DNA from 2 places in the Mesorhizobium sp. WSM4849 genome. Region 2 is predicted to be linked to the other one. Evidence: riboswitches for the same ligand, from Rfam matches in the RefSeq annotation. Region 2 holds a riboswitch; the other holds the start of a gene.

Region 1 (4,925 bases), on a different contig from region 2:
CAACTCGTCGAGCACCAGCTTCGGGTTGCGGGTCGCCTGCAAGGTCTGCGACAGGACGACGAAATCAAAACCCTTGTCGGGATAGAATTTGAGGTCCTTGTCGGCGTCGCCCTGGATGACGGACAGGCCGCGCGCCACGCATTCGTTGACGCCGCGCTGCGACAGTTCCATCCCACGGCCGTCGACCTGCTTCGTTGCCTGCAGCAATTCGAGCAGCAGGCCATCACCGGAGCCGACGTCCAGCACCCGCGACTGCGGCGGGATGAGATCGGCGACGACTTCGAGGTCGACGCGCTGGGCGTGGTTGACACTCATGATCGTGGCTTTTGCTTGGCGCATGACCTTGATCCGAAAAGTCTGCGCCTTTTCAGGATCATGCGCTGAGCCCCCTGGCGCGAGCCGCCGAGGCGATGAAGCCGTTGATGGCGGCAAACAGCTCCGGCTCGTCGAGCAGGAAGGCGTCGTGGCCGCGATCGGTCTCGATCTCGACGAAGGACACCGAGGCGCCGGCCGCGTTCAACGCGTGAACGACCGAGCGGCTCTCCTCGGTCGGGAACAGCCAGTCGCTGGTGAAGGAGACCAGGCAGAAACGGGTTCTGGTGCCGGCAAAGGCGTCGGCCAGCCGGCCGCCATGATCGGCGGCGAGATCGAAATAGTCCATCGCCCGGGTCATGTAGAGATAGGAGTTGGCGTCGAAGCGGTCGACGAAGGTCATGCCCTGATGGCGCAGATAGCTCTCAATCTGGAAGTCGGCGTCAAAACCAAAGGTGAGCGCTTCACGGTCCTGCAGGTTGCGGCCAAACTTCCGGTGCAGGGCCGCTTCCGACAGATAGGTGATGTGAGCGGCCATGCGCGCCACAGCCAGGCCCTTTTCCGGGCGCCTGCCCTGCTCGAAATACTTGCCGCCATGCCAGTCCGGATCGGCCATCACCGCTTGCCGGCCGACCTCATGGAAGGCGATGTTCTGCGAGGAATGGCGCGCGCCAGTGGCGATCGGCAGTGCTGAGAAAACGCGCTCCGGATAGCTCGACGCCCATTGCAGCACCTGCATGCCGCCCATCGAGCCGCCGAGCACCGAGAACAGTTTTTCGATGCCGAAATGGTCGACCAGCATCAACTGCGCCCGCACCATGTCGCGGATGGTGATGATCGGCAGGTCGAGCCCGTAGGGCTTGCCGGTGGCTGGATTGGTCGAGGCGGGGCCGGTCGAGCCGAGACAGCCGCCGATGACGTTTGAGCAGATGACGAAGAAGCGGCTGGTGTCGATGATCTTGCCGGCGCCGATCAGCACTTCCCACCAGCCCGGCTTGCCGGTCACTGGATTGGTGCTGGCGACATGCTGGTCGCCGGTCAGTGCATGGCAGACGAGGATGGCGTTGGAGCGGGCGTCGTTGAGCGTGCCGTAAGTCTTGTAGGCGATCTGGAACGGTGACAGCAGCGTGCCGGCATCGAGCTTGAGCGGCTTGTCGGCACCGAAACGCAACACCGGGCTCGACGGCTCGTCGGCCTCGTTGTTGGTTCTTTTAGTGCGCAGCGCGACCATCGCATCCTCTTACATTAACCCATCGCGCTTTCCGAAAGTCGATTCCGATTTTCGGGTCGATGCGACTGTCCGGCCGGCTACGGACAACAAAAAACCGACATCGCCTTCGCAAAGCCGGTTACAGGATGCAAACGGCCCTTTAGCGAGTTGTTTAACGTGGCTGCAAGCCGACCGGCCAAATCACCACGGGATTTCGCCTTTCTTCTAGGACCGGAGCGTCTCGGCGTCAACGGCCAGTCGTTCACCCACGCCAGTCGCTCACCCATGATCGCCGCCTCTCGACATTCCAGGCCACGGCTTGTATTTCCGCTGCGGCTTCTAGTGTGGCGAATCCGAAATTCGCATCGCGTTGGAGCAGCGCAGTGGGCGAATTTCGGATTCGCCACACTAGCAACCAATGAATTCTAGTGTGCTGGATTTGAAGTTCCTGAGCGCTGTTGCCACCAAAATGGCAGGAACTTCAAATCCACCACACTAGGTGGAAGCGTTCTCGACGGATTTTTGCAATATGAACCAGGCATCGGATCAGGCACGTCCAACGCCCCGCGCGGGGATCATGGACATCGAAGCCTATGTGCCGGGCAAAAGCACGGCGCCGGCCGGCGTTGCCAAGGTCCACAAATTGTCGTCGAACGAGAACCCGCTCGGCCCCTCGCCGAAGGCGATAGAAGCCGCGCGCGACGTCGCGGCCAAACTCGACATATATCCCGACGGCACCGCCAGGCGCCTGCGGGAGGCGATCGCTGAGGTGCATGGCCTCAACCCGGCGAACATCGTCTGTTCCAATGGTTCCGACGAGATTCTCGGCCTGCTTGCGCAGACCTATCTCGCGCCCGGCCATGAAGCTGTGATCACCGAACACGGCTTCATGGTCTACAAGATCTACATCCAGTCGGCAGGTGCTGTCCCGGTGTCGGTCAAGGAAACCAATGAGCGCGCCGACGTCGATGCGATCCTCGCTGCGGTGACGCCGCGTACCAGGATCATCTTCCTCGCCAATCCCAACAACCCGACCGGCACCTATTTGCCGTTCCAGGAGGTGCGCCGCCTGCATGCCAGCCTGCCTCGAAACGTGCTTCTGGTGCTGGATGCAGCCTATGCCGAATATGTCCGCCGCAATGATTATGAAGCCGGCGTCGAGCTGGTGGCTGGCGCGGAAAACGTGGTTATGACCCGCACCTTCTCCAAGCTCGGCCTCGGCGGTGCGCGGATCGGCTGGATGTACGCGCCGATGCATATCATCGACGCGATCAACCGCGTGCGAGGTCCCTTCAACGTCAACGCGACGGCGATCGAGGCCGGCATTGCCGCGATCCGCGACCGCGCCCATGTCGAGCGCAGCGTGGCTCATAACGACACTTGGCTGCGATGGGTGAGCGAGGAGTTGACCAAGCTCGGACTGCGGGTGACGCCGAGCGTCGGCAATTTCGTCCTCATCCACTTTCCCGAGGACAAAAAACATTCGGCGGCGGCTGCGGACGATTACCTCTGTGCGCGCGGCTATATATTGCGGCGCGTTTCCGGCTATGGCTTCCCGAATGCACTGCGCATGAGCATCGGCACCGAAGAGGCCAATCGCGGCGTTGTCGCCGCCCTTGCGGCATTTCTGAAAAGCTGAACCCCGAAAAGCTGAAACAATGACATCACCGATGTTCGAAAAGATCGCGCTGGTCGGCATCGGCCTGATCGGCTCGTCGCTGGCCCGCGTAATCCATCGCGAAGGCCTTGCCGGCCACGTCGCCATCTCGACGCGCAGCGAAGCGACACTGGCGCGGGCGAGGGAACTCGGCCTCGGCTCCTCCTACGCGATGGATGCGAAAGAGGCGGTCCGCGATGCCGACCTGGTCATCGTTTCGGTGCCGGTCGGCTCTTCGGGCGAGGTCGCCGAGGAAATCGCACCGGCGCTGAAGCCGGGCGCGATCCTCACCGATGTCGGCTCGACCAAGGCCTCGGTCATCGCGCAGATGCAGCCGCATGTGCCTGCCGGCGTGCATTTCATTCCCGGCCATCCGCTGGCCGGCACCGAAAAATCGGGCCCGGACGCCGGCTTTGCCGACCTGTTCGAAAACCGCTGGTGCATCTTCACGCCGTTGCCCGGCACCGATCCGGCCGCATTGGAAAAACTCTCGGAATTCTGGCGGCGCTGCGGGTCCAACATCGACACGATGGATCCCCAGCATCACGACATGACGCTGGCGATCGTCTCGCACCTGCCGCACATCATCGCCTATAACATCGTCGGCACCGCCGACGATCTGGAGTCGGTGACCAAGTCGGAGGTGATCAAATATTCGGCTTCCGGGTTTCGCGACTTCACTCGCCTGGCCGCGTCCGACCCGACTATGTGGCGGGATGTCTGCCTGCACAACAAGGATGCCATCCTCGAAATGCTGGCGCGGTTCTCGGAAGATCTGGCCTCGCTGCAGCGGGCGATCCGCTGGGGCGACGGCGAAAAACTGTTCGACCTGTTCACCCGCACCCGCGCCGTCCGCCGCTCGATCATCGAGGCCGGCCAGGACATCGACGTACCGGACTTTGGCCGGCAGGCGGTGGAACATCCGGCCAAGGGATAGGGCATCGGACCAAAAGGGGCACCGGTTTTGGGAAAATCCGATGCTCAAACAAAAAGATAGAGCAGCGGTACGATTCGATTTGAAAGCCCGCCGCTGTCTCAGGCCGGCCAGTGAGCCGCCATCATCGCCAGTGTCTTGGCCCTGTCCGGCGCGCCCAGCCTGCCGCCGAAGCGCAGGCATTTGAGCGCAGCGGCGGCGCTGGCAAAGCGCAATGTCCATTCGATCGGCATCGCCTCCGCCAGCCCGACGGCAAAGGCGCCGTGAAACACGTCGCCGGCGGCAAGCGTATCCACTGCCTTGATCCTTGGCGCCGCGACATGGCGCACGGATCCCACTGAGCGGTCGAACCACCAGCTTCCCGCCGCGCCGCCGGTCACCGCGACAAACGCATCGGTGCGTCTGGCCAGCGCTTCACAGGCCTCTGGCGGGCCTCGCTCCTCGCCGCAGAGGATGAACGCCGCCGGCTCCGACGCGACGATGTGCGAGGCCAGCGGAAACAGCCGTTCCAGCACGTCTCGTGGCGCGGTGTCGGCGTCCAGTATGGCCGGACGGCCGATTGCGCGCGCCGCCGCCAGGGCCAAAGCTGCTGCGCCCGGCCAGCGCACGTCGACCAGGACGGCGTCGAATGCGGTGAGATCCTGGGTGGGTAGCGCCTCGGGGTCGGCCTGGGCGAGCTTGTCATAAAAAGGAACGATGATGCGCTCGCCATGCGTGTCGACCAAGATGGCCGACAGTGCCGACCGCGCGCCGGTGACGCGCCGGACAAAGCTGCAATCGACGCGCTCGGCCCCGATCCCGGCGACCAGCTG
Region 2 (4,925 bases):
GCCTGCGGCCGCTTCAGCATGTGCTCGTAAACCAGCCGCCCGACGATCTGGCCGTGGTCGAGGATGAACGGCACTTCGTGGCTGCGCACTTCGAGCACCGCCCTGCTGCCGGTGCCGCCGGCCGCCGAATGGCCGAAGCCCGGATCGAAGAAACCGGCATAGTGAACACGGAATTCGCCAACCAGCGGATCGAAGGGCGTCATCTCGGCGGCGTAGAGCGGCGGCACATGCACCGCTTCCTGGCTGACGAGGATATAAAATTCGTCCGGATCGAGCACCAGTTCGCCGGCGCCGCTCTTGTAGAGCGGATCCCAGAAATCGACGACATCCTGTGCCGCGCGCTTGTCGACATCGACCAGGCCGGTGTGGTGCTTGCCGCGGTAGCCGACCAGCCCGTCCTTGTCGCCATCGAGGTCGATCGACAGCGCAATACCGCCGCCGGAAATATTCGGTGGCTCGGTGGCGACGAGCGTCTCGGCACGGTGCAATTCGTGCAGCTCGCTTTCCGACAAAAGCGCATTGCCGGTGCGGAACCTGATCTGAGACAGCCGCGAGCCGGCGCGGACAACGATCGGAAAGGTGCGCGGGCTGACTTCCAGATAGAGCGGGCCGTTGTAGCCGGCAGCGATCTTGTCGAACTCGTGGCCACGATCGGTCATCACGCGGGTGAAGATGTCGAGCCGTCCGGTCGAGCTCTTCGGGTTGGCGGAGGCGGAAATGCTTGCCGGAAGCGCCAGGCTCTCGAGCAGCGGCACGATATAGACGCAGCCCGTCTCCAGCACCGCACCATCAGCGAGATTGATTTCGTGCAGCTTCAGACGGTCGAGTTTTTCAGCAACCCTGTGGTTGGGGCCGGGAAGGAAGGAGGCGCGCACCCGCCAGGCCTTGTCGCCAAGCCTGAGGTCGAGGCTGGCCGGCTGGACCTGGTCGGCATCAAGCGCGCGCGGCGATTTCAGAGCGCCCGACTGGAACAGCGCGGAAATGTCCTGATCGGGAAGAATGCCTGTCTGCCGCAAAGTCTGGCTCCGCTCGAAGGCCGGGCGAGGTCTCGTTTTGTTGCAGGTCCTTGCCACGGAACCTGCTGGTACAACCTCTTAATCATGCCGGCAATTGACGCAAGCGCGGTGCAGGTCTAAAGGGTCATTATCCCGTGGTGATTTGGCCGGTCGGCTTGCAGCCACGTTAAACAAGTCGCTAAAGGACCGTCGGGCCGAAAGGCCGTATGGACCGGTTGCGACTTTCGCGGCCGGTTTTTTTGTGTTTGGACCATTTTTGGTGTTTGGAACAAGGTGATGACGAGCAACAAGCGCAACTGGAAGCCTCAGACCGCCCTCGTGCATGCAGGAACGCTGCGTTCCGGCTTCGGCGAAACCTCCGAGGCGATGTATCTCACGCAAGGCTATGTCTACGACACGGCGCAGGCGGCGGAAGCCCGCTTCAAGGGCGAGGAACCGGGCTTCATCTATTCGCGCTATGCCAATCCGACGGTCGACATGTTCGAGAAGCGCATGTGCGCGCTGGAAGGTGCCGAAGATGCCCGCGCCACCGCATCCGGCATGGCGGCGGTCACAGCGGCGTTGCTGTGCAGCGCCAAGGCCGGCGACCACATCGTGGCGGCGCGCGCGCTGTTCGGCTCCTGCCGCTGGGTGGTCGAAACGCTGGCGCCGAAATACGGCATCGAGGCGACGCTGGTCGACGGCACCGAAATCTCCAATTGGGAAAAGGCGGTCAGGCCCAACACAAAGCTGTTCTTCCTTGAAAGCCCGACCAATCCGACGCTGGAAGTCGTCGACATCGCAGCCGTCGCCTCACTTGCCAATTCGATCGGAGCGCGGCTGATCGTCGACAACGTCTTTGCCACGCCCTTACAGCAGAAGCCGTTGCAGCTCGGCGCCCATATCGTCGTCTATTCGGCGACCAAGCACATCGACGGCCAGGGGCGCTGTCTCGGCGGCGTCATCCTGTCGGACAAGAAGTGGATCGACGAGAACCTGCACGACTATTTCCGCCACACCGGTCCCAGCCTGTCGCCGTTCAATGCCTGGACGCTGCTGAAGGGCCTGGAAACGCTGCCGCTGCGCGTGCGCCAGCAGACGGAAAGTGCCGGCCGGATCGCGGACTTCCTCGCCGAGCAGCCGGAGATCGCCCGCGTCATCTATCCCGGCCGCGCCGATCACCCGCAAGCGGCGGTCGTCAAGAAGCAGATGTCGGGCGGCTCGACGCTGATCTGCCTCGACGTCAAGGGCGGCAAACAGGCGGCTTTCACCTTCCAGAACGCGCTCGATATCGTGCTGATCTCTAACAATCTCGGCGATGCCAAGAGCCTGATCACCCATCCGGCGACGACGACGCACAAGAATCTGAGCGATGAGGCGCGTGCCGAACTCGGCATCGGGCCAGGCACGCTCAGGCTGTCCGTCGGCCTGGAGGACACAGACGACCTGCTCGAAGACATCGAGCAGGCACTGAAAGCCGCCAGATAGGGATACGCGCCGAACAGCTTCGCTCGAATCGTCAGGCCAAGCGCGGTCAGGCGCCCGACGGGGTCTCTTCCAATTCCGCACCGGCGCTGGTGTGGATGGTCATCGTGTTGCCGCGCCAGTCGACGGCACCGCTGAGCCAGCCGCGCACCCAGATGGCGGGAAGCATCACGTCCCGCGCAACCATCGCCGGGATCATGCGCAGCGACAGGTGCCAGCCCTTGGCCGAGGCGAGAGCGCATTCCGGGAGATAGGCGACTACCAGCACGGCAACGGCGGTTGCCGACAGGCTGAAGCCGGCGCCTGCTGCAGCAACCAGCGCAAGCACCAGCGGTGGCGCCGCTCCGATCAGGATCTCGGGCGCGAAGAACAGGGGGAAGGTGACGCGGCGCAGGCGTGCCCAGCGGGCCTGACGCGACCAGATTTCGCCAAATGTGCGCAAACCGAGCGGCTGCTCGAAGGGCGAGGCGACGAGATTGACACGCAGTCCAAGCCCGTTGACCAGCTTGGTCGCGGCGGCATCCTCGGCAATCTCGGCGGCAAGCGCACGGATGCCGCCATTGGCGTCGAGCATGGGCTTGTTCCACAACATGCTCTTGCCCTGGGCGAAACCGAGGCCGAGCGCCTCGCCGGTATATTGCCAGCGCGCCTGCAGCGTGTTGAGGAAAGCGCATTCGACCTCCGCCCAGAACCCGTCCGGCCGCGAGCCGATCGGCGTCGAGCAGACAAGGCCAGTGTCCGGCCGCCATGCCGCCATCAGATACTGGACATAGTCCCTCGACATCAGGACGTTGGAATCGGCAAGGATGACCCAGCGGTGGCGCGCGGCCTCCCAGCCCTTCACGCAATTGTTGAGTTTCGGATTGCCGCTGATGCGGTCGTCGCCGACGAGCAGCCGGGCCGGCACGGCTGGAAAGCGGGCGATCGCGTCGGTGATCGGCCCGACCACCGGGTCATCGGCATGGGCGACGCAGAAGATGAGCTCATAGCGCGGCCAGTCGAGAGAGAAGGCGCGCTCGAGCGTTTCCTCGGCAAACGGTTCGACGCCGCGCGACGGCACGACGATCGACACCGGCGGCGCCTTGCCGGCTGCCGGCGTGATCCTGCCAGGCCGCTTCAGCTTCAACGAAGCGAGCAGGATGCTGGCGAGATTGACAAGAAGCAGAGCTGTGGAAAGCAAGGCGGCTGTGACTGTCAATTCCATCGATATCTGGTCACTCCAGAAAAAACCGGCCGCATGAAAGCCGTTTCAACAGTTCGACAGAATGCTGAGTCGCCCGGCCCTGCACACCATCATTGTCATGTGTCACTTAAATGACATTGTTCTTCGGCACCTGCGCGCAAAGCAGGCGGGCAGCGACGGGAAGCACCCCGTTGACCAAGCTGCGGAGAGCGTCGAGAGTTCCGTCTACATATTGTGGAGTAGTCTATGTACAGCGCCGTTACGCGCAACATCGAAGTACAGGTCAGGCCGTTCTATCTGGAAGATCGCTCCGACCCGTCGGAGAACCGCTATGTCTGGGGCTACCAGGTGACCATCGACAACCAGTCGGATGAATTCGTGCAGCTTCTGTCACGCTATTGGCACATCACCGACGGCACCGGCCGGGTCGAGGAAGTGCGCGGCGCCGGCGTTGTCGGCGACCAGCCCGAACTCAACCCCGGCGACAGTTATCAATACACGTCTGGGTGCCCGCTCTCAACGCCATCCGGCATCATGGTCGGCCACTACACGATGCGCAACAAGCGGGGCGAGACGTTCGATGTCGCCATCCCCGCCTTTTCGCTCGACCTGCCGGGCACGCGGCGCACCGTCAATTGACGCTCACTTGGGTTCCTCGCCCTCGCGAAGCGGAGGAGAGAGGGTGCCCCACTCCGTGGGGCGAGGAACCCAAACTCTGCGAAGGCGCCGCACTCGGTATTTGGCGATTCCTACTTCCATTGGAAGAATGCCAGCGGGCAGATAGGCAGCACTGACGCTCGTTATTGCGCGGCGGCAAACTCCGCCGGGTCGAAGTCATATTGCTTCGAACAGAATTCGCAGGCGACATGAATGCCGCCATCCTCGCTGCTGTCCCTGATCTCGTCGGCGGAGAAGCCTTCGAGAATGCCGCGGATCTTCTCCCTGGAGCATGAGCACTGGTCGGCAACCGGTACGCCGCCGAAGACGCGCACGCCGTGCTCGTGGAACAGCCGGTAAAGCAGCCGCTCGGCGCCGATCGTCGGGTCGATCAGTTCCGTAGGCTCGATGGTGCCAAGCAACGCCAGCAGTTCCTGCCAGGAATTGTCGGCCGGATCGTGGATCTCCTGGCGCGGATCGCCGTCGCCGCCTGGAAGATCGGGCACGCGCATGCGGTCCGGCGATTGCGGCAGGAACTGCGCCAGGATGCCACCGGCACGCCATTGCTCGCGGGCGCCGCCGACGCCGGGCGTCAACAGCTTGGC

The links. A riboswitch is a leader RNA that binds a small molecule or an ion and turns the genes downstream of it on or off. The one in region 2 is predicted to bind S-adenosylmethionine.
Region 1: linked by a shared signal. The riboswitch ahead of metX (homoserine O-acetyltransferase MetX) and the one ahead of AC0L3L_RS01175 (O-succinylhomoserine sulfhydrylase) in region 2 are both predicted to bind S-adenosylmethionine.

Annotation. Positions count from the first base shown of each region.
Region 1 covers NZ_JBVVPW010000004.1:211,068-215,992, forward strand. The annotation lists gene metW (methionine biosynthesis protein MetW) at 1-315, opposite strand, end outside; gene metX (homoserine O-acetyltransferase MetX) at 374-1,543, opposite strand; SAM riboswitch at 1,663-1,740, opposite strand; gene hisC (histidinol-phosphate transaminase) at 2,052-3,161, shown strand; gene AC0L3L_RS06110 (prephenate/arogenate dehydrogenase family protein) at 3,181-4,116, shown strand; gene AC0L3L_RS06115 (PfkB family carbohydrate kinase) at 4,215-4,925, opposite strand, start outside.
Region 2 covers NZ_JBVVPW010000001.1:251,705-256,629, reverse strand. The annotation lists gene AC0L3L_RS01180 (2'-deoxycytidine 5'-triphosphate deaminase) at 1-1,016, opposite strand, end outside; SAM riboswitch at 1,141-1,218, shown strand; gene AC0L3L_RS01175 (O-succinylhomoserine sulfhydrylase) at 1,293-2,483, shown strand; gene AC0L3L_RS01170 (ceramide glucosyltransferase) at 2,530-3,684, opposite strand; gene apaG (Co2+/Mg2+ efflux protein ApaG) at 3,910-4,302, shown strand; gene AC0L3L_RS01160 (Hsp33 family molecular chaperone) at 4,464-4,925, opposite strand, start outside.